2 regions of the Variovorax sp. GW821-FHT09D04 genome follow, and region 1 is predicted to be linked to the other one. Evidence: riboswitches for the same ligand, from Rfam matches in the RefSeq annotation. Region 1 holds a riboswitch; the other holds the start of a gene.
The links. A riboswitch is a leader RNA that binds a small molecule or an ion and turns the genes downstream of it on or off. The one in region 1 is predicted to bind cobalamin.
Positions count from the first base shown of each region.

Region 2: linked by a shared signal. The riboswitch ahead of AC07O4_RS02460 (TonB-dependent receptor) and the one ahead of AC07O4_RS13240 (TonB-dependent receptor domain-containing protein) in region 1 are both predicted to bind cobalamin.

Region 1 is NZ_JBWKPA010000003.1:618,631-628,758, forward strand. It holds gene AC07O4_RS13195 (enoyl-CoA hydratase/isomerase family protein) at 1-131, shown strand, start outside; gene AC07O4_RS13200 (malonate--CoA ligase) at 159-1,703, shown strand; gene AC07O4_RS13205 (phenylacetaldoxime dehydratase family protein) at 1,726-2,790, opposite strand; gene AC07O4_RS13210 (carbon-nitrogen hydrolase family protein) at 2,811-3,815, opposite strand; gene AC07O4_RS13215 (AraC-like ligand-binding domain-containing protein) at 3,995-4,960, shown strand; gene AC07O4_RS13220 (universal stress protein) at 5,006-5,431, opposite strand; gene AC07O4_RS13225 (sulfite exporter TauE/SafE family protein) at 5,505-6,332, opposite strand; gene AC07O4_RS13230 (cell division protein ZapA) at 6,625-6,960, opposite strand; gene AC07O4_RS13235 (hypothetical protein) at 6,957-7,184, opposite strand; cobalamin riboswitch at 7,328-7,568, shown strand; gene AC07O4_RS13240 (TonB-dependent receptor domain-containing protein) at 7,641-9,581, shown strand; gene AC07O4_RS13245 (cobyrinic acid a,c-diamide synthase CobB) at 9,566-10,128, shown strand, end outside.
Region 2 is NZ_JBWKPA010000001.1:552,370-562,497, reverse strand. It holds gene cobN (cobaltochelatase subunit CobN) at 1-1,685, opposite strand, end outside; gene cobW (cobalamin biosynthesis protein CobW) at 1,690-2,754, opposite strand; gene AC07O4_RS02470 (energy-coupling factor ABC transporter permease) at 2,869-3,546, opposite strand; gene AC07O4_RS02465 (PepSY domain-containing protein) at 3,619-5,157, opposite strand; gene AC07O4_RS02460 (TonB-dependent receptor) at 5,172-7,196, opposite strand; cobalamin riboswitch at 7,487-7,769, opposite strand; gene AC07O4_RS02455 (hypothetical protein) at 7,851-8,072, opposite strand; gene AC07O4_RS02450 (hypothetical protein) at 8,224-8,631, shown strand; gene AC07O4_RS02445 (cation:proton antiporter domain-containing protein) at 8,636-10,128, opposite strand, start outside.

The sequences.
Region 1 (10,128 bases):
CGCTCAAGCGTGGCGGTGCGGCGGCGCAGCAGCTGCTGGCCACCGCGTACGACTACGCCGACAGCGCCGAGCACCGCGAGGGCATCGATGCCTTCCTGGGCAAGCGCCCTCCGAATTTCCGACCTTCCTGAGCCTGCCGTTTGATGATGACGAAGATGATGAAGACGAAGTCCTCCCCCAACGCCAACCTGTTCGCCGCCTTGCGCGCGGCCTTTCCCGCCGACCTCGACGCCATCGCGGTCGAGACCGACAACGGTCTGCACTATTCGTGGCGCGACCTCGACCGCGCCAGCGCGATGATCGCCAACCTGCTCGACGGCCTCAAGCTCGAGAAGGGCGCGCGCGTCGCGGTGCAGGTCGAGAAATCGGTCGAAGCCATGCTGCTGTACCTCGCGACCTTGCGCGCGGGCTACGTGTTTTTGCCGCTCAACACGGCCTACCAGAGCGCCGAGATCGAGTACTTCATCGGCAACGCCGAACCCGCCGTGGTCGTGTGCACCGGCCGCAACGCGGCCTGGGTGCGCCCCATCGCCGAGGCGGCCGGCACGCGCCATGTGTTCACGCTGGACGACGACCGCACCGGCACGCTGCTCGACGCGGCGGCGCGCTGCAGCGACCGCCACACCGTGGCCATCAAGAAGGCCGACGACCTCGCCGCCATCCTCTACACCAGCGGCACCACGGGCCGCAGCAAGGGCGCGATGCTCACGCACCGCAACCTGCTGTCGAACGCCGAAGTGCTCAAGGACTACTGGGGCTGGACGAAGGGCGACGTGCTGATTCACGCGTTGCCGATCTTCCACGTGCACGGCCTGTTTGTGGCGTTGCACGGTGCGCTGCTCAACGGCAGCAAGATCCTGTGGTTCTCGAAGTTCGACCCCAAGCGCATCGTCGCCAAGCTGCCCGAGGCCACCGTGTTCATGGGCGTGCCCACGCTCTACGTGCGCCTGCTGGCCGAGCCGGGCCTCACGCGCGAGGCGGTGCGCACCATGCGCCTGTTCGTCGCGGGCTCGGCGCCGCTGCTCATCGAAACGTTTGACGAATGGCGCGAGCGCACCGGCCACACCATCCTCGAGCGCTACGGCATGAGCGAGACCGCCATGCTCACGTCCAACCCGTACGACGCCGCCAAGGGCGAGCGCCGCGGCGGCACCGTCGGCTTCGCACTGCCCGGCGTGCAGCTGCGCGTGCGCGACGACGAGGGCAAGGACCTGCCGGTCGACGAGATCGGCGGCATCCAGGTGAAGGGCCCCAACGTGTTCGCGGGCTACTGGCGCATGCCCGAGAAGACGAAGGAAGAGTTCACCGCCGACGGTTTCTTCAAGACCGGCGACGTGGGCAAGATCGATGCGCGCGGCTACATCACCATCGTCGGGCGCAGCAAAGATTTGATCATCAGCGGCGGCTACAACGTCTACCCGGCCGAGATCGAGGGCTACATCAACGAGATGGCCGGCGTGGCCGAAAGCGCGGTCATCGGCGTGCCGCATCCCGACTTCGGCGAGGTGGGCGTGGCCATCGTGATCCCCAAGGGCGGCGCCACGATCGACGCCGACGCCATCGTGGCCGAGCTCAAGGCCAAGCTGGCGAACTTCAAGATCCCCAAGCGCTGCTTCGTCGTGCCGGAGCTGCCGCGCAACACGATGGGGAAGGTGCAGAAGGCGTTGCTGCGGGCGGAGCACAAGGGGCTGTTCGCCGCCTGAGCCTCGCCGCGCGCCCCGGGCTTCAGGCGGCGGGTGCGAGCCCGTTCATCAGCCCGCTGCGCGCGTGGCAGTTGATGTACTCGTAGCTCTGCTCGTCGGCCTTCAGCACCGACACCTCGTGGTACAGGCGCAGGCGCAGCTCGAAGTTCAGCGCCTGCACGTAGCGCATGAAGCTGCCGAAGATCGCGACGTGCGTCGGGTGCGACTCGGCCCAGCGCTCCATGTCGGCCAGCGAGCGCCAGTAGCTCAGACCGAAGGACTTCTGCAGCGGAGCGCCGTGTGCGTCGAGGTGGTGCATGAAGCGGTTGCTGTAGCAACCGATGGGCAGGCCCTGGTCGCGCAGGAAGTCCATGCCTTCGCGCAGCACCGGGGCCATGTCTTCCAGGTAGCGCTGGCGTTCCTGGCCGGTGGTCTCGGTCCATTCCTGGCCCGAACGGATCATCGCGAGGTGCGTGTGGCCCGCGATGCGCACGCGCTGGCCCGGTGCAGGCGTGCCGGCGATCACCGCGCGCGTGCCTGAAGGCGCGAGCGCGTCGGCCTGCGCGAGCGGGAGTCGATCGCGCATCGACCCCCAGTAGCCGTGCTCCTGCAGTTCGCCGCTCACACCGCCCATCACCACGCCGATGCCCTCGAGGCGGTCGGGCGTGCTGAACAGGGTCTCGAAGTGCGCAGCACGCGGGGATGCGATTTCGCGGAAGTAGCCGAGGCCTTCATGCAAGCGCTCGTCGGCGTTCCACCAGGCCTCGATGGCGGGCGTGGCACACCAACGCGCGAACGCCGCCGCATCGTGCCAGTAGGCGATGGCGATCATGTTGTCGCAGCCGTCGGCGTCGACACAGTGGGCCAGGTCGTGGTGGCCGGGGCCGTCGGGCAAGGCGAAGTCGCCAGCGATCTTCAGGAGCGCGGCGCAGGCCCGGCCCTGCATCGCCGGACCGCGCGACTGCACGCCGAAATAGCCCATCACGACCTGGGTCGTCGTCACGGGCGCGCGCGCCGACCAGCCGGGGTAGGGCGGGGTGTGGTCGTCTGCCACGCGGCGCTCGCGGGTGCGCGGGCAGCGCAGGTGCTCGGGGATGGCCGATTCCATGGTGCGGCTCCGTGGTCGGCTCAGGCCACGACCGGCTCGGGCACGCTGCCCTCGGGCTCCGGCGTGAGCTGCACCACCACGGGCGTGCGCCGCGTCTTGTTCAGCAGCAGCTGTGTGACGTCGGGCCGCGAATAGTGGCCGCTCGGATCGGCCGCCGCCTTGGCGAGCGCGATCATGCCGAGGTCGATGTCGGCGATCACCAGGCCTTCGGCGTCTTCGGCCAGCGGCGTGCCCAGTGGCGAACCGTCCGGGCCGTAGATGCGCGCATGCCCGCCGCCGACGCCCAGCATCTGCCGCTTGCCGTCGTCGGTGCACATCAGCTCGCTCATGGCCTTCGACACTGTGGCGCAGGGCGCGATGACGAAGCAGCCGCCCTCGACCGCATACACCTGGCTCGCGGCGTTGTTGACCTCATGGCCCAGCGCGTAGGCCGCGCCGCGGTAGAGCGAAAAGCTCGGCCACGCGCCGCAGTGGATCTGCTCGTTCTGCGCATACATCGCGTACTTGCTCAGCGGCTGCAGGTGTTCCCAGCAGCACAGCGAGCCGATGTTGCCCAGCGGCGTCTGGACCACGTGCAGGTCGGCGCCGTCGCCTTCGCCGAACACGGTGCGTTCCACGTGCGTGGGCTTGAGCTTGCGACGCGTCTGCACGGTGCGGCCCTGGTCGTCGATCAGCGCCTGCGCGATGTAGAGACTGCCCGCCGCTTTCTCGCTGTAGCCGAGCGAGAGCCAGATCTTGTGCTGGCGCGCCGCCGCCTGCAGGCGTTCGAACTCGGGCGAGCCGATGACCAGCGAGTTGTCGTGGTAGCGCTGCACGAACTGCATACCCCAGGCCGGCGAATCGAGCCAGACCCACCACGGGTAGCCCGGCACCCAGGTCTCGGGAAAGGCGATGAGCTGCACGCCCTGTTTCGCAGCCTGCGCCATGAGGTCGATGGTCTTGTCGATGGTGGCGTCGAGGTCGAGGAAAACAGGCGCGGCCTGCACGGCGGCGACGCGGAGTTGGGGGTGGACGGTGGTCGGCATGGGGTGTTCTCCAGGGGGCAATGAACGTAACGAAATCCCCGCTGTGCGCACCGGGTTTGCGCGGTGGCATGCGGGTTGCATGAAGCGTAAATTCGCGCCGCCGGAACGCCTTGACCCGGATTGGCGGCGTTCTTGTTCCAGCGTTGCATGTGCCTTGCGAAGGCCTTCCGAGGACCCCGATGACCCCCTTGCTCAGCACCGATGCCGTCCCGCGCGAGCAGCGGCTCGCGTACTGGACCGACATGATCTGCAACGTCTACGTGCAGCTCGAATGCGACGCGGTGCGCACCGGCGACGGCGGCGACTTCGAGGGCAGCATTCGCCAGCACGCGCTGCCCGGCCTCGGCATGTCGGTCGTGACCTCGCGGGCGCAGAAGGTGATGCGCACGCCGGGCCACATCGCGGCGTCGAGCGACGACTGTTTTCTCGTGAGCATCCAGGCGCGCGGACAGGGCGTGGTGCGCCAGGACGGGCGCGACGCCGTGCTCGGTGCCGGCGACTTCGCGCTCTACGACAGCACGCGGCCTTATCAACTGCTGTTCGACCAGCCCTTCGAGCAGATCGTGCTCAAGCTGCCCGGCGAGCGGCTGCGCAGCGAACTGCGCGACACCGAGGCGCTCACGGCCACCACGGTGTCGGGGCGCGAGGGCGCGGGGCACCTGCTGCTGGGCATGATCCGCACGCTGCGCGAGGACTTCGACGCGCTGCAGCCGGCCTCGGCGCTGGCGGTGGCCCATGGCGTGCAGAACATCCTCGTGGCCGGCCTGCAGACGCTGCCTGCGGCGCACGCACCGGCGCTCAGCAAGCTCACGGCGTACCACCTCGCGCGCGTGAAGCAGCGCATCGACGAGCAGCTGGCCGATCCGACGCTGTCGGTGGGCACGCTGGCGGCGCAGCTGGGCATGTCGGTGAGCCACATCCACCGCGTGTTCAAGAGCGAGCCGCTGACGCCCTCGCAGTACATTTGGGAGCGCCGGCTCGACGCATGCAGCCGCGACCTGCTGGAGCCGCGCCTGGCAGGGCGGCCGGTGGGAGAGATCGCGTACGGGAGGGGGTTCAACGACGCGGCGCATTTCAGCCGCGCGTTTCGCGAGCGCTTCGGGTGTTCGCCGCGCGAATGGCGGCAGCAGCGCTCGCCGCAATGACCGCGGCCACGGCGCATCGGCCGTCGCCGGGGTGACCGGGTCTTCTTACTGGACCAGCAGCACCGAGACGTCGGTCTCGGCCACGACCTTGGTCGCCACCGAGCCCATCAGCGCGCGGCCCAGGATGCCGTGGCCGTGCGTGCCCAGCACGATCAGCTCGGCCTTCGATTCGGTGGCCGACTTGAGGATTTCCTCGGCCGCGTGGCCGTGGCGCGCGTCGGCGGTGAAGTTGGCCACGCCTTTCTCGGCGAACCAGGCCTTCACCGGGTCGAGCACCTTGGCGTTTTCCTCGGCGTAGTACTCGGTGACGATTTCCTTGCTCAGGTGGCGCGCCACGTGGCCGGAGATGCCGGTGCAGACATTGACCACCACCAGCTCATGGCCGTCCACGAACATGGCGCGGTTGGCGAGCAGGTAATTGAGGGCCTTTTGCGTGTAGGCGCTGCCGTCGACTGCAATGAGGATTTTCATGGCTTTCCTTCTACGACTGTGAACAAGTGCCGCATAGGATGGCACAGGAAAGCCACGGGGTGTTTGATATGCCTCAGCCGCGCAGGCCCTTCCAGAGCATGTAGGCGGCCAGCAGGTACAGGATGCTCGCGAACACGCGCTTGAGCTTCTTCACCGGCAGGCTGTGCGCGGCCTTGGCGCCCAACGGCGCGGTGAACACGCTGCAGGCCGCGATCACCACGAGCGCGGGCAGCCAGATGTAGCCGAAGGCGCCGGCCGGCAGGCCCTGCACCGACTGGCCGCTGAGCACGTAGCCCAGCACGTTGGCCACCGCAATGGGAAAGCCCAGCGCCGCGCTGGTCGCCACCGCGTTGTGGATCGCCACGTTGCACCAGGTCATGAACGGCACGCTGATGAAGCCGCCGCCCGCGCCCACCAGGCCCGAGATGAAGCCGATGATGCCGCCCGCCGCGAGCTGGCCGCCGGTGCCGGGCATCTGGCGCGTGGGCTTGGGCTTCTTGTCGAGGAACATCTGCGTGGCCGAGAAGCCCACGAACAGCGCAAAGAAGATGGCCAGCGCCGTGCCCTTGAGCAGCGCGAACACGCCCAGGCTGCCCGCGAGGCTGCCGATGACGATGCCGGGTGCCAGGCGCTGCACGATGTCCCAGCGCACCGCGCCGCGCTTGTGGTGCGCGCGCACGCTGGACACCGACGTGAAGATGATCGTCGCCATCGAGGTTGCGATCGCCATCTTCACCGCCAGGTCGGCCGGCACGCCGCGCTGGCCCATGATGATCGTGATGAACGGCACCATCAGCATGCCGCCGCCGATGCCCAGGAGGCCCGCGAGGAAACCGGTGCCCAGGCCGAGCGCGGCGAGTTCGGCGATCAGGAGGGGGTCGAGCAGGGCAGCGAGGTTCACGGGAGGATGGAGAAAGAACGAGCGGCTGAAAAAGCAACGGCCCCGTGCGGTGAAGCAGGGGGCCGTGGCGGGAAAAGGTGTCTGCAGATGGTGTGCCGGACCCGCATCCTGAACCAGGGTTCAGGTGGGCGAGGGCAGCAGGACTTCGGGTTCATCTGACGCGAGATGATCACGCCCGTCAAGCGATGTACCAAGCCCGGCTCCGGAGAGCATTGGAACAAGGAAATATTAAGCCCGACACGTCTGCAGACAAAACGGATTTTACGCCCCGGATGTGCCGGGCCGCGCGCCCTCAGAGCAAATGTCCATCGCCCGCCAGGGCCTGATCGAGTCTCTGAATGAGCTGGGCGGCCTTCGGGTCGGTGTCGGTGGCGGTTTCTTCCGTGCTGCTGGCCGCGACGGGGGCCGGTGCGGCGGCAGCAGCGGCCTGCTGGGCCGCGAGATCGAAAGCCAGGTTCAGCGAGGCGAGCACGGCGATGCGGTCGCGTGCCTTCACCTTGCCCGCGTCGCGGATCTTGCACATGGCCGCGTCCACGCGGTCGACGGCCTCGCGCAGTTGCGCTTCGCCGCCGTCGGGACAGCCGAGCAAGTAGCTCTGGCCCATGATCTGTACTTCAATCTGCTTCATGCGTGATGGGAATCTTCGGAAGGGGGTTCGGCCGGCAGCCGTTCGAGCAGGGCATCGAGGCGAGTGCGGGCTGCGGCGAGCCGCGACTTCAGGCCGTCGCGTTCACGCGTGAGCGCATCGACCTGTTCCTGCAGCAGCGCGTTGGTGCGCTGCACCTCTTCGTGACGCACGAGCAGGCGTTCCACACGCTCGGCGATCTGGTCGATGGGGCTGGAGGCGGGCATGGTTGGCGATTGTAGTTTCCCGGGAATTCGGAACATCCGGCGCACCGCGCGGGGCGCGCACCGGACGTGGCCGAGATTCTGGGGCCTGCGCCGCCCGTGATCAAACACGGTGTGGTGCGCGCGCCCCGTGGGCGCCCCGTGGGCCTAAAATCCTGCCCGTTGGTGCTCGCGGCGTGGTTCGCACGGCGCAGTTCAACGGGAAGCAGGAGTGGACGCCCCCCGGGGCCGAAGCCGCCTGCGCTGCCCCCGCAACGGTCAAGCAGACGACGCCGCAACGCGTCACCCCTTTCCATCCAGCCACTGGGCGCCCTGAAACAGGTGCCTGGGAAGGCGGCAAAGGGTCGATCTGCCAGCCCGGATACCGGCCAACAAGGCGGCTGCCGCATCGGCAGCCATGACGCCCATGGCGCCGGCGGGGAAGCCGGCCAGGGCATAGAAGTTCGTTCGGTTCACCCCATGATTTCCTGTGTTTCCCTCTCCAGCGGCCGCGCCAGCGTGCGCCGCAACCGTCCCGCGTGCCTGCCGCTGACGCTCGCCCTGGCCTCGGCCTTCGGCGGCCTGGCCCTGGTGCCGCTGGCTGCGCAAGCGCAAGCCGCCGCGACGCTCGACGAGACCGTCGTCACCGCCAACCGCACGCCGCAGGCGCTGTCGGACCTGGTGGGCGATGTCTCCATCATCGACCGCAAGACCATCGAGCGCAGCGGCGCGACCGGCGTGGCCGACGTGCTCGCGCGCCTGCCGGGCATGGAGATCTCGCGCAGCGGCGGCGTGGGCAATGCCACCAGCGTGTTCATCCGCGGCGCCGAGTCGCGCTTCACCGCGGTCTACCTGGACGGCGTGCGCATCGATTCGCAATCGACCGGCGGCGCCGGCTGGGAAGGCATTCCGCTCGCGCAGATCGACCGCATCGAAGTGCTGCGCGGCCCGGCCGCCGCGGTGTACGGCTCGGACGCCGTGGGCGGCGTGATCCAGCTCTTCACCAAGCGCGGCGAGGAGGGCGTGTCGCCCTACGCCGGCATCGGCTTCGGCAGCCACGGCCTGCGCCGGATCGAAGGCGGCGTGAGCGGCAAGTCGGGCCTGCTCGACTACTCGTTCGGCGTGGCGCATGAGGAAAGCAAGGGCTTCAACATCCAGCCCATCGCCAAACGCACGCCCTCGAAAGACGGCTTCACCAACCCCGACCGCGACGGCTACCGCAGCACCTCGGGCAACCTGAAGCTGGGTTTCCAGATCACGCCCGACCAGCGCATCGACGCCACCTTGCTCACCAGCAACACCGAGGCGGCCTACGACCCGTCGGTGAGCTTTCGCACCAAGCCGCCGATCACCTTCCGCAACGACGTGTCGACCAACGAGCTGCGCACCGCCGGGCTGACCTGGTCGGCCAAGTGGAACGACATCTACAGCACCCGCCTGCAGGTGACCGATTCGCAGACCGTCTACAAGACCCAACCCTCGTTCTACCGCACCGAGACCCGCCTGCGCGGCTACCTGTTCCAGAACGAATTCCGTTTCGGCGCCCACCTGGTGACCGCCACGCTCGAGCGCCGCGAAGACGCGCTCGAGAACGCGCCCACCACCTCGGCCAAGCTGTTCTCGCGCGACCGCTCGCAGAACGCCGCCGCACTGGGCTACGGTTACGTGAAGGGCCCGCATTCGCTGCAGCTGCACGTGCGCCATGACGACGACAGCGAGTTCGGCGGCAAGACCACCGGCAGCGCCGCCTACGGCTACGCGATCACGCCGAGCCTGCGCGCCACCGTGTCGGCCGGCACCGCGTTCCGCGCGCCCACGCTGTACCAGCGCTTCAGCGAATACGGCCTGGCGAGCCTGCAGCCCGAATCGAGCCGCAACGTCGAGCTGGGCCTGCAGTACACGGCCGGCGCCACGCAGGCCGGCATCGTGCTGTACCGCAACCGGGTGCAGAACCTCATCGTGTTCGACGGCAGCGCCAAGGGTTGCCAGTCGTCGTTCGGCTGCTACGCCAGCACGGCGCGTGCGCGCTACCAGGGCGTGACGCTCACGGGCGGCCACCGCATCGGCGACGTTACGCTGCGCGCCTCGCTCGACTACCAGGACCCGCGCGACCTCGCCACCGACCACCTGCTGGCACGCCGCGCCCGGGCCCACGGCACGCTGGGCGCCGACTGGCGCATCGCCGGCTGGACGCTGGGCGCCGAGGTCCAGAGCTCTGGCAAGCGCTACGACGACGCGGCCAACACCGTCAAGCTCGGCGGCTACACGCTGCTCAACCTGTCGGCCAGCACGCAGATCACGCGCGACCTGAACCTGGTGGCGCGCGTGGACAATGTGGGCGACAAGGACTATCAGTTCGCACGGCTCTACGCCACCGGGGGCCGCACCGCGTACGTCGGACTCAAGTGGACTCCGCAGTAAACACCCGCCGCCCTTCGCCCGGCGCAGCCGTCACCTGCGCCGCGGTGCTCGTGGCCGCGCCGGCCTCGGGGCAGGGCAAGACCACGGTCGCGGCCGCGCTCGCGCGGCTGCACGTGCGCCAGGGCCGCCGCGTGCGGGCCTTCAAGTGCGGTCCCGACTTCCTCGATCCGCACTGGCTCGCGCTGGCCACCGGCGCGCCGGTGCATTCGCTCGACCTGTGGATGACCGGCGAAGCCGACTGCCGCGCGCGCCTGCATGCCGCCGCGAGCGAGGCCGACCTGGTGATTGTCGAAGGCGTGATGGGCCTGTTCGACGGCACGCCCAGCGCGGCCGAGCTGGCCGAGCGCCTTGGCCTGCCGGTGCTGGCCGTGATCGACGCCCAGGCCATGACCGGCACCTTCGGCGCGCTGGCCTACGGCCTGCAGAACTTCCGCCCGGGCCTGCCCTGGGCCGGCGTGCTGGCCAACCGCGTGGCCGGCGAGCGCCATGCCGACATGCTGAAGGACGCATTGCGCGAACCCGGCGACTGGCTCGGTGCCTTGCCGCG
Region 2 (10,128 bases), on a different contig from region 1:
TCGATGGCGAACACATCGCGCAGCCAGAAGTAGAACGCGAGGTAGCTGTGCGGCGGCACCAGCTCGGCGTCGTGGTAACTCGCATAGTCGGCCAGGCCCAGCGGTCCCAGCGCACGCGCGGGCTGGATGCCCACGAACACGCGGCCCAGCCGCAGCCCGGCGATCATGAAACGGCCCTGGCGCAGCATCGGGTCGTGCTCGGGCGGGCCCCATTGCGCATCGATGGCGGCGGCCATGCCCTCGGGCAGCGCTGCGAGGCGGACCCGGTAGTCGGCGAGCGCGTAGCTCTGCCACGCAGGCCGCGCGGCCCACTGCGCGGGGTCGTTGGCGATGCCCTCCTGCAGCGTGCGCATCAGCGCGTCGCCGTCCACAGGCAGCGTGTCGAGCGTGTAGCCCTCGGCCTGCATCGTGCGCAGGATGGCCATCACCGAGGCCGGCGTGTCCAGCCCCACGCCGCTGCCGATGCGGCCTTCGCTGCCGGGGTAGTTCGCCAGGATGAGCGCGACGCGCTTCTCGTCGGCGCGCAGGCGGCGCAGGCTGCACCAGCGGCGCGCGAGTTCGGCCACGAAGGCGATGCGGTCGGGCTCGGGCCGGTAGCCGACCACCTCGGTCTGCGTGAGTTCGCAGCGGTGCGACAGGCCCTTGAAGCTCACGGCACGCGTGACGATGCGCCCGTCCATCTCGGGCAGGGCAATCTGCATCGCGATGTCGCGCGGGCGCAGGCCCTGGCTGTCGGCCAGCCAGTCTTCGCGGTTGCCGCCGCTCACGATCACCTGCAGCACGGGGGCGTCGCCGGCCAATGCCATGGGTTCACCGCTCTCGTCCGAAGCGCCCTGCCCCAGCGCGGCGAAGGCGGTGGTGTTGAGCACCAGCTGCACGTCGTGTTCGCTGCACAGGGCGCGCAGTGCGGAGAGGCACAGCGGGTCTTTCAGCGATTCGAGCGCCACGGGCAGCGGGTTCAGTCCTTGCGCATGCAGCGCGGCGGCCAGCGCGTCGAAGGCTTCGGTGTTACCCGACAGCAGGTGCGAGCGATAGAACACCAGTGCCACCACGGGCGCATCCGCATGCCAGCCCGCGCGCAGGTCGTCGATGCCCGCGACCGTGTGCGTCGCGTCCATGCCGCCCGGCACATGCAGCGCCACCTGCGGCAGGCTGCGCGGCGGCAAGGGCGCCTCGCCGTGGCCCAGTCCGTGGAAGGCCACCGCGCGCAGGAACTGCGCCGCGTTGCCCGCACCGCCCGAGCGCAGGTACTGCCACAGCTGCCGGCTCACGCCGCGCGCCGCGGTGCCGCGCGCGAGCAGGTCTTCGTCTTCCTGCAGGTCGCCCGAGAACATCGCGAGCTGCTGGCCCTGGCGCTTCGCAAGCTTCTCGAGTTGCTGCAGCCCATAGGCCCAGGCCGATTCGGCCCCCAGGTGGTCGACCACCACCACGCGCGCATGCCGCAGCACCTCGTCGACGTACAGGTCGAGCGACGCAGGCTGGCGCAGGTGCATGAGATTGGCCAGCCGCAGCGACGGGTAGCCGGGGTCGGTGGCCGCCAGCGCCGTGCGTGCGGCGGCGAGCAGCGCGAGCGTGGTGTCGGCCGAGCTGAGCACCACGATGTCGCCCGGCGTCTGGTCGAGCCGGGTGACGACGCTCGGATCGTCCTCGACGAAGCGGCCGGGCTGGGTGCTCAGCAGGTGCATGCGGTCAGACGGGAACGGCCGCCACGCCTTCCAGTGCCTTGCGCAACGCGCCTTCGTCCAGGTCTTCACCGATGAACACGAGGCGCGTGCGCTGCGCCTCGCCGTCGCGCCAGCGGCGGTCGAAGTGGTGGTCGAAGCGGCGGCCCACGCCCTGCACCAGCAGGCGCATCGGCTTGTTCGGCACGGCGACGAAGCCCTTCACGCGGTAGATGGTGTGTTGCTCGACCAACGTGGTCAGCACGGCGATGAGGCCGTCGCGGTCCACGGGCGGCAGCTCGATCACGAGCGAGTCGAACTCGTCGTGGTCGTGGTCTTCCTCGTGGTCGTGGTGGCTCTCGCGCAGGTGGATGGTGCTTTCGGCGGCACGGCCCTGGCCCAGCAGCAGCGCCAGCGGCAGCTTGCCTTCGGTGGCGCCGACGATCTTCACCTCGGGCGGCAGCTCTTCGCGCACCAGCGCCTCGACCTGCGCGCGCGCGGCGGCGTCCATGAGGTCGGTCTTGTTGAGCACCACGAGGTCGGCGGCCGAGAGCTGGTCTTCGAACAGCTCGTGCAGCGGCGATTCGTGGTCCAGGTTGGGGTCGGCGCGGCGCTGCACGTCGACCTGCGCGGGGTTCGCCGCGAACTGGCCCGAGGCGGCGGCGGGGCCGTCGACCACGGTGACCACCGAATCGACGGTGAAGATGTTCGCGATGTCGGGCCACTGGAAGGCCTGCACCAGCGGCTTGGGCAGCGCCAGGCCCGAGGTCTCGATGAGCACGGCGTCGATCTGGTCGCGGCGCTCTGCCAGCTGCAGCATCACGGGCAAAAATTCTTCCTGCACGGTGCAGCAGACGCAGCCGTTGGCCAGCTCGTACAGCGCGCCTTCGCGCTCGTTGCCCTCGTCGTCGCAGCCGATGCCGCAACCGCGCAGGATGTCGCCGTCGATGCCGAGTTCGCCGAACTCGTTGACCACCACCGCGATGCGGCGGCCCTCGGCATTGCCGAGGATGTGGCGCAGCAGCGTGGTCTTGCCGCTGCCGAGGAAGCCCGTGACGATGGTGACGGGGATCTTGGCGTTGCTTTGTGTCATGGAGTGAATGCTTTCAGGCGCGCAAGGCGCACGGGGAATCGGGCGCGCGGCGCGTGCGTGGCGCACGCGCCGGCGAACGGCACGCCCTCTTCAACGAGGGGCTGCCGGCGCGAATCAGACGGCGCTGTACAGGCGGCGCTCGACCAGGGCCGTGCCCTGCAGGCGGCGCCAGGCCTTGGCCGCGGCCAGCACGCCCAGATCGACCAGCGGCTCGACCAGCACGACGGTCATGTAGGCCGCGCCGAAGCTGGCGATCTGGCCCAGGTTTTCCAGGCCCGTGCCGCGGCCGTAGAGCGCCCAGAAGCCTACCCACACCACGATGCCGCCCTGGTAGGCCACCGACAGCTTGAAGGCCTGCTGGTAGCTGATGTCCACGTAGGCCATGTTCGCGGGAATGATGCGGCGGGCCAGCGCGGCGGTGGCGAACAGCGGCACGAGCAAGGTGGTGACGTTCATGCCGTACTGCGGCAGGTCAGGCGGTGCGAAGAACAGGCTCTGGATGAGCAAGCCGCCGGCCAGGCCGATGGCCGCGGGCGCGAGCCCGAAGAGGAGCATCAGCGTGGTGCCCAAAATCAGGTGCACCTCGGACACGCCCACCGGATGGTGCGGGAACACCTCGAAGAAGCAGAACACGAGCATCACGGTGAAGACCGAGCGCAGCAGCAGGCCGATGGGGCCGTCCTTGCGCAAGGTGTCGAAGGCGACCTTGCCTGTGTAAGCCAGCGCAGCCGCCCCCGTGGCATAGCTGAGGAAGATCTTGGATCCGTCGACGAGTCCGGGTTCGATGTGCATGCGCACCTCCTGAAATGCACCGCAGTGCGAAAGTTGATTGTTGGGGGATGGACTGGCTTGCGCAAGTCCCCGTCATGAAACCCGGGAGCCTTGCAGCCCCCGTTGAACAGGCGAAGGCCCTGGCTTGCGCCGCAGCCGCCGCCAGCCGATCACCACGCCGCTCGCCGAAGCGACGACGCCGATGACCGACAGGAACCACACCACGAAGTCCCAGGCCGGCCGGTACTGGATGAGCCAGGGAAAGTCGAGGCTGTGCGCGGCGTTGAAGAGCCAGCGGCGCAGCCGCGCGTTGCGGTCGTTGCTGCCGGCCACCTGGCCGCTCGTCGGGTCGATGTAGAGCCAGCTGCGCGCGGCGTCGTCGAACTCGAGCCGCCACACGGGCAGCACGCGCGTGCGGTGGTGGCCGTACCAGTGGAAGTCTTCGTGCGTCTGCAAGGTGGCCTGCGTGATCGTCGCGCCGGGACGCAGACGGGCGGCGGCGCGCACGATGTCCTCGCGGGCGATGACGGCTGGTGCGCCGGTGGCGGCATCGACCACCTGCACGCGGGCCTGCGCATCGCGCAGCTGCAGCAGCGGCTTGCCGTCGAACCCCATCAGCAAGACTTCGCGCGGTGCGGCAGCGCCCTCGCCTGCCGGCACCACGGCCGGCGGCCAGGGGAACGGCGATGCACCGGCGCCCGTGTAGCGCGCCATCGCAGCCGCATCGGCGGGCGCGCGCTGGAACCAGCCGTTGGGGTTCATCGAGAGCCAGCCGCTCACGATCCAGGTCAGCACGAAGAAACCGCCGATCAGCCCGGCGATGTGGTGCCAGGCCATCCAGCCGGTGTACGGCGTGACCGCGCCGCTGCGAAAACGCCGCCGCAGCCGGATGCGCAGGATGCCGATGACGATGCCCGTCACGGCCGAGACGATGCACGCGGCCGACAGCCACACGACGACGTCGTGCCACAGCGGCGGATCGGCGCGCAGCGGCGTGAAGTAGATCCAGTGCGGCACGGCGCCCAGCCAGTTCCAGAAGCGCTCGGTGCGCGTGGTGTCGCGCACCACCTCGCCGGTGCGCGAGGACACATACAGCTCGGTGCCCGCCGCGTCGCCGGTTTCGATGCGGTGCAGCGGGCGCAGCGGGTTCAGGCCCTGCGGCACGGTCCACTGGTCGCGCTCCAGCGTCTCGGCCCAGCGTGCGCCGGGCTGTGCGGAGAAGTCGCGGGCGATGGCCTCGGCCTGCGCCGCATCGACCGGGCCGAGCACACGGCCGTCGCGCGCGGACACGACATGCCGCCCGCCGCGTGCATCGACGATGCGCCACACGGGCTGCGCGTCGGCGCCGGCCTGCATCTCCAGCGCCATGCGCCTGGGCTGCTGCGCGCGCACCGCGGGCGGCAACGCATCAAGTGCGGCGGACGGCGTGACCACCGCCTGCGCGAAGCGCACCGGGCCGAGCCCCGCGAGCCGCTCTTCGTCCGTGAGGTTCGGGTACCCCACGTACATCATGACCACGCCCGAGACGAACCACATGACGAACAGCAGGCAGCCGCCGATGCCCAGCCATCGGTGCGTCCAGTACAGCGCCCGCCGCAGCGGGGGCCATGCGCGTTGCCATGTGGTGCTCATGGGGCCGTGCGTGTTCAGAAGGTCACGAACGCCGACAGCTCGAACGAGCGCGGCCGGCCCAGCAACCACTGGTTGCCGCCGTTCGAGAACGAGACCGGGTACTTGCGGTCGGCCAGGTTGAAGGCGCGCAGCGCGAGCTTGAGCGACGGGTTCGCCTGCCAGCTCACGCCCGCGTCGGCCACGGTGTACGAACCGATCTGCCGCGTGTTGGCCGCATCGACCTGCCGCGCGCCGACGTGGCGCACGCCGAGCTCGGCCTCCCACTGCGGCAGGAAGCGCCAGTGCAGCCACAGGTTGGCCGCCACCTGGGGCACGCCGGCCGGTGTGTTGCCCGCACGCGAGACCAGCGACTTGCCGACCGCCTCGTTGAAGTCGTCGTAGCGCGCACGCAGCCGCGCGGCGTTGGCTTCGAGACGCAGCGTGGAAGTGAGCGCCAGGTCGAGCGTGGCCTCGATGCCTTCGGACGACTGCTTGCCGATCTGCTGCACGACGGTCGGGTCGTTCGCGTCGCGCGACAGCAGCTTGGTCTTCTCGATGCGGTAGGCGGCCACGCTCCAGGCGCCGCGGCCCTCGGCCAGCTGGCGCTTGTAGCCGACCTCGACCTGCTTGCCGACGCTGAGCTCGAACGGCACCTGCGTGGCCGAGGTGCTGATGAGCCCGGTGAGCGGATCGGCCGCGCGCGCCACCTGCGCATAGAACGACTGCGCGGCGTCGGGCGCATAGACCACGCCGAGGCGGCCGGTGGCGTACTCGAAGGTCTTGTCCAGGCGCGGGGCGCGGTTCTGCGGGTCGGTGCGCACGATCTTCGCGTGGTCCCAGCGCAGGCTGCCGACCACCGACCAGTGTTCGTTGAAGGCCAGCTTGTCTTCGGAGAAGAAGGCGTAGGTGCGGGTCTTGGTCTTGTAGCGCGGCAGGTAGGGCGTGGGCGAAACGTAGGTGCCGGGGTTGAAGACGAAGGCATCGACCACCGAGCGCCCGCCGTAGGGCGTGTCGCTCGAGTTCAGGAAGTCGATGCGGTTCACATCGAAGCCCACCAGCACCTGGTTCTTCAGGCCGAACAGCGCGTGCTTGAAGGTGGCGTCGGTGCGGTTGCCGATCTGCTCCTGGTCGTGGCCGATCTCCAGGTAGTCGCCGCGCGTCACGCGGTTCGTGGTGGCGCTGTAGGTGTAGGTTTCGCTGTCGCGCCAGTGGCGCTTGCTGTCCAGGCGATAGAGCTGGTTGCGCACGGTGACGGCGTCGTTGGGCGTCCACTGCGCATCGAGGCGGGTCCAGCGGTCGCGGTACTTGACCTCGGCGTCGTCGAGGTTGTAGTTCTGTTCGCGGTTCAGGCTGCTCAGGCGGCCGTTGACGAGCGGCACGCCGAAGTAGCGCTGCGGCGTCTGGCGGCCCTCGTCGTGCGAGAGCGTGAACTGCAACCGCGGCGACACGTCGAGCCGCACGGCGCCGCCCACCGCCAGGCTCTCGGCCTCGCCGCGCCGCATGAAGCCGTCGGTTTTCCGGTGGCTGATGTCGAAGCGGTACGAGAGCATGCCGTTGATCGCCCCGCCGCTGCCGAAGGCGACCTGGCGCGTGGCGTCGGAGCCGACGGTCACGAGCGCCTCGTTGCGAATCGGGCCGCGCGTGGGCTTCTTGGGCACCACGTTGATCGCGCCGCCGATGGCGCCTTCGCCGAACATCACCGAGGCGGCGCCGCGCAGCACCTCGATGCGGTCGGTCGACCAGGTGTCGAACGGGAAGGTGACGGTGCCCGCGCCCACGTACAGGCGCGTGCCGTCGTACAGCTGCATCACCGAGCCATGACCGTTGAAGCCGCGCGCCGACAGCGACGAACCGCCGTTGCCCGGCGCGGGCGAGCCCGTGATGCCCGTGGCGCGGCTCGCGGCCTCGACCACCGACACATCGCCGCGCGCGCGGATCGCGTCGCCAGTGAGCACCTCGATGCTGGCCGGCGTTTCGAGCGGCGTGAGGCCCAGGCGGCTGCCGGTCTGCGTGGGCTCGTCCAGGGCCAGCGGCGTGTGGCGGCTGGCTTCGACCTGCACGGGGGTGAGGCTGGGGCGACCGGCCGTGTCGCCCGACTGGGCGAGAACTGGCCCGCAAGCGAGGCCGAGCCCCAGCGAAAGACCTGAAAGACCCGAAAGGCGCGCCCGTTGCAGGGGCGGGCCCGAGCGATCGCGCGGCGGCGATGCAATGCGATTCATCCGACTTCTCCTCCGGCCCGCGTCCCCGCAGGCTCCTGACCGATCGCGGACGCCGAGGGAGAAGAGACGAGGGGCGGTGCCGTTTCGCGCGAGGGAAAAGCGGCAGGCCCGGACACGCACTCCCGCAGCATCCGAAGGCGGTTGCGAAGGCCGGTATCCGGGCTCGCGGAGTGCGTCGGGATGCAATGCATGCACCTCGGCGCCGAAGCCCTCGCCTTCCCACGCCGAAGCGCAGTGGCTGCCCGGGCGAAGAATCGCCGGGACCTGAGGGTGTCGATGTCCGCTGACCGTTGCGGGGGCAGCGCAGGAATGGAAGGGTCGTTCGAAAAAACGACGCCTCGCACCTGCTTCCCGTTTAACCCCGCCGCCAATCCTGTGACTGGTCGTGCAGGGCACCTTCGAACCGTGGGGTGTTGGACGACACCGGTGTGAACCAATGTTTCCAACCGCCGGGATTATAGGGAGCGCCCTGCGGCAACGCCCTTGCGGGCCCCGTCAGACGGGCTTGCCGTCGGGCCCGAACAGCCGCCGCAGCACCGCCACGCCGGCCACCAGTGCGTTCGAATACGTGGCGTAGGGCTCGTGGGCGGCTTCGAGCGGCACGTACACATGGGTGGAGTCGCCGGGCGAGCCGTCCACGGCCTCCATCAGCACCCAGTAGAACTCCCCTTCTTCCAGTTCGTGGACGGTGAGTGCGATGTCTCTCGGCGAAGGCATGACGATCAGAGAAATGAAACAGGAAATGAACCCGCCTTTGAACGGGCAAGGGGCCGGCGCGGTTGTCAGTACTAGGGCTTCTCCTACAGTGCATGGACGCCGCGCGGCCTAATGTTAGGGGTGGGGAGTTGCATCAGAACAAGGAGTCAGCATGAAACATTTCACGCTTGAACCCAACATGCGCGCCGCCTTCGGTGGCGCGTTCTACCCGACCGGTTACTCCCTGGTGATGTTTCCGAGCGTCGAAGACGCCAGCCGCATCGGCCACGGGCTGATCGCGAAAGGCATCGTGAGCGGCGACGAGGTCTACCTGATACCGGCCGAAACCGTCCTGGCGGAAATCGCGCCGACCGTGCATGCCTCGCACAGTCCCCTGCCCTCCGCCGGCACCGACGGCGACACGGTGCGCGCCTTCATCCAGCTGGCCCACGAAGGCCACACGGGCCTGCTGATCCGCACCAAGGACGGCGCCATCGCCGAGCGCGTGATGGAACTGGTGCGTACCGTGCCCTACTCGATCGCCGAGCGCTATCGCACGCTGGTGATCGAGGACCTTTGAATCGTCAAGCCGGCACCGCCATCGCGGCGGCGCGCTGCACCACATCGCGGGCCATGGCCTGGGCGAGTTCCTGTTCGCCCAGGAACACCTTCGCGTCGGTTTCGGCGGCCAGCAGGCGGGCTTCCTGCTCGTTGTGGCTGCGCACCACGGTCTGGATGGTGGGGTTCAGCGTGCGCGCGGTTTCGATCATCTGGCGCACGTTCATGGCGTCGGGCGTGGCCACCACGAGCACGCGGGCGCGCGCCACGTGCGCCTGGATCAGCACCGCCGGGTCGGCCGCGTCGCCCCACACGGCGGGGATGCCGGCCTCTCGCAGCTTCTCGACCAGCTCGCGGTTCTGCTCGGCCACAACGTAGGGGATGTCGTTGGTCTCGAGCTCGGCGGCGATGCGCCGGCCCACCCGGCCGTAGCCGACCAGCACCACCTGGCGCGACAGGTACTTGGCCTCGGTGGTCATGGGCAGTTCGGCCAGCGGGTCGCTGCGCGCGTCGAGTTCGCGTGCGAACTTCGAATGCGCGTGCAGCCATTTCTGCAGCGGTGCGATGAGGCTGAACCACAGCGGGTTGGTGGCGATGGAGATCAGCGCGCCCGCCAGCACCAGGCTCTGGCCTTCCACCGGCAGCAGGCCGAGCGACACGCCCAGCCCGGCCAGGATGAACGAGAACTCGCCGATCTGCGCCAGGCTCGCGCTCACGGTGAGCGCCGTGGCCAGCGGGTAGCGGAACACCAGCACCAGCGCGCAGGCCGCGAGCGACTTGCCCAGCACGATCACCAGCACCACGGCCAGCACCTGCAGCGGGCGCTCCAGCAGCACCGAGGGGTCGAACAGCATGCCGACCGACACGAAGAACAGCACGGCAAAGGCATCGCGCAGCGGCAGCGACTCCTGCGCCGCGCGGTGGCTGAACTGCGACTCGCGCATCACCATGCCGGCGAAGAAGGCGCCCAGCGCGAACGACACGCCGAACAGCGCCGCCGAGGCAAAGGCGATGCTCACGGCCGCCGCCACCACGCACAGCGTGAACAGCTCGCGCGAGCCGGTGCGCGTGACCTGCCAGAGGATCCACGGGAACACGCGCCGCCCCACCACCAGCATCAGCACCACAAAGCCGCCAACCTGCAGCAGCGTGAGGCCCAGCGTCTGCCAGACGGGGTCGCCGCTGGTGTCGACCTTGGTGCTGCCCAGCGCGCCCGCCAGCGGCGGCAGCAGCACGAGCACCAGCACCATCGCGAGGTCTTCGACCACCAGCCAGCCCACCGCGATGCGACCGGTGAAGGAATCGAGGATGCCCAGGCTCTCGAGCGCGCGCAGCAGCACCACCGTGCTCGCCACCGACAGCGCCAGCCCGAACACCAGCGCCGCGCCCCAGCTCCAACCCCACCACACCGCCAGGCCGCCGCCGAGCAGCGTGGCGACGACGATCTGCGCGATGGCGCCGGGCAGCGCGATCTTGCGCACCGCGAGCAGGTCGGCCAGCGAAAAATGCAGGCCCACGC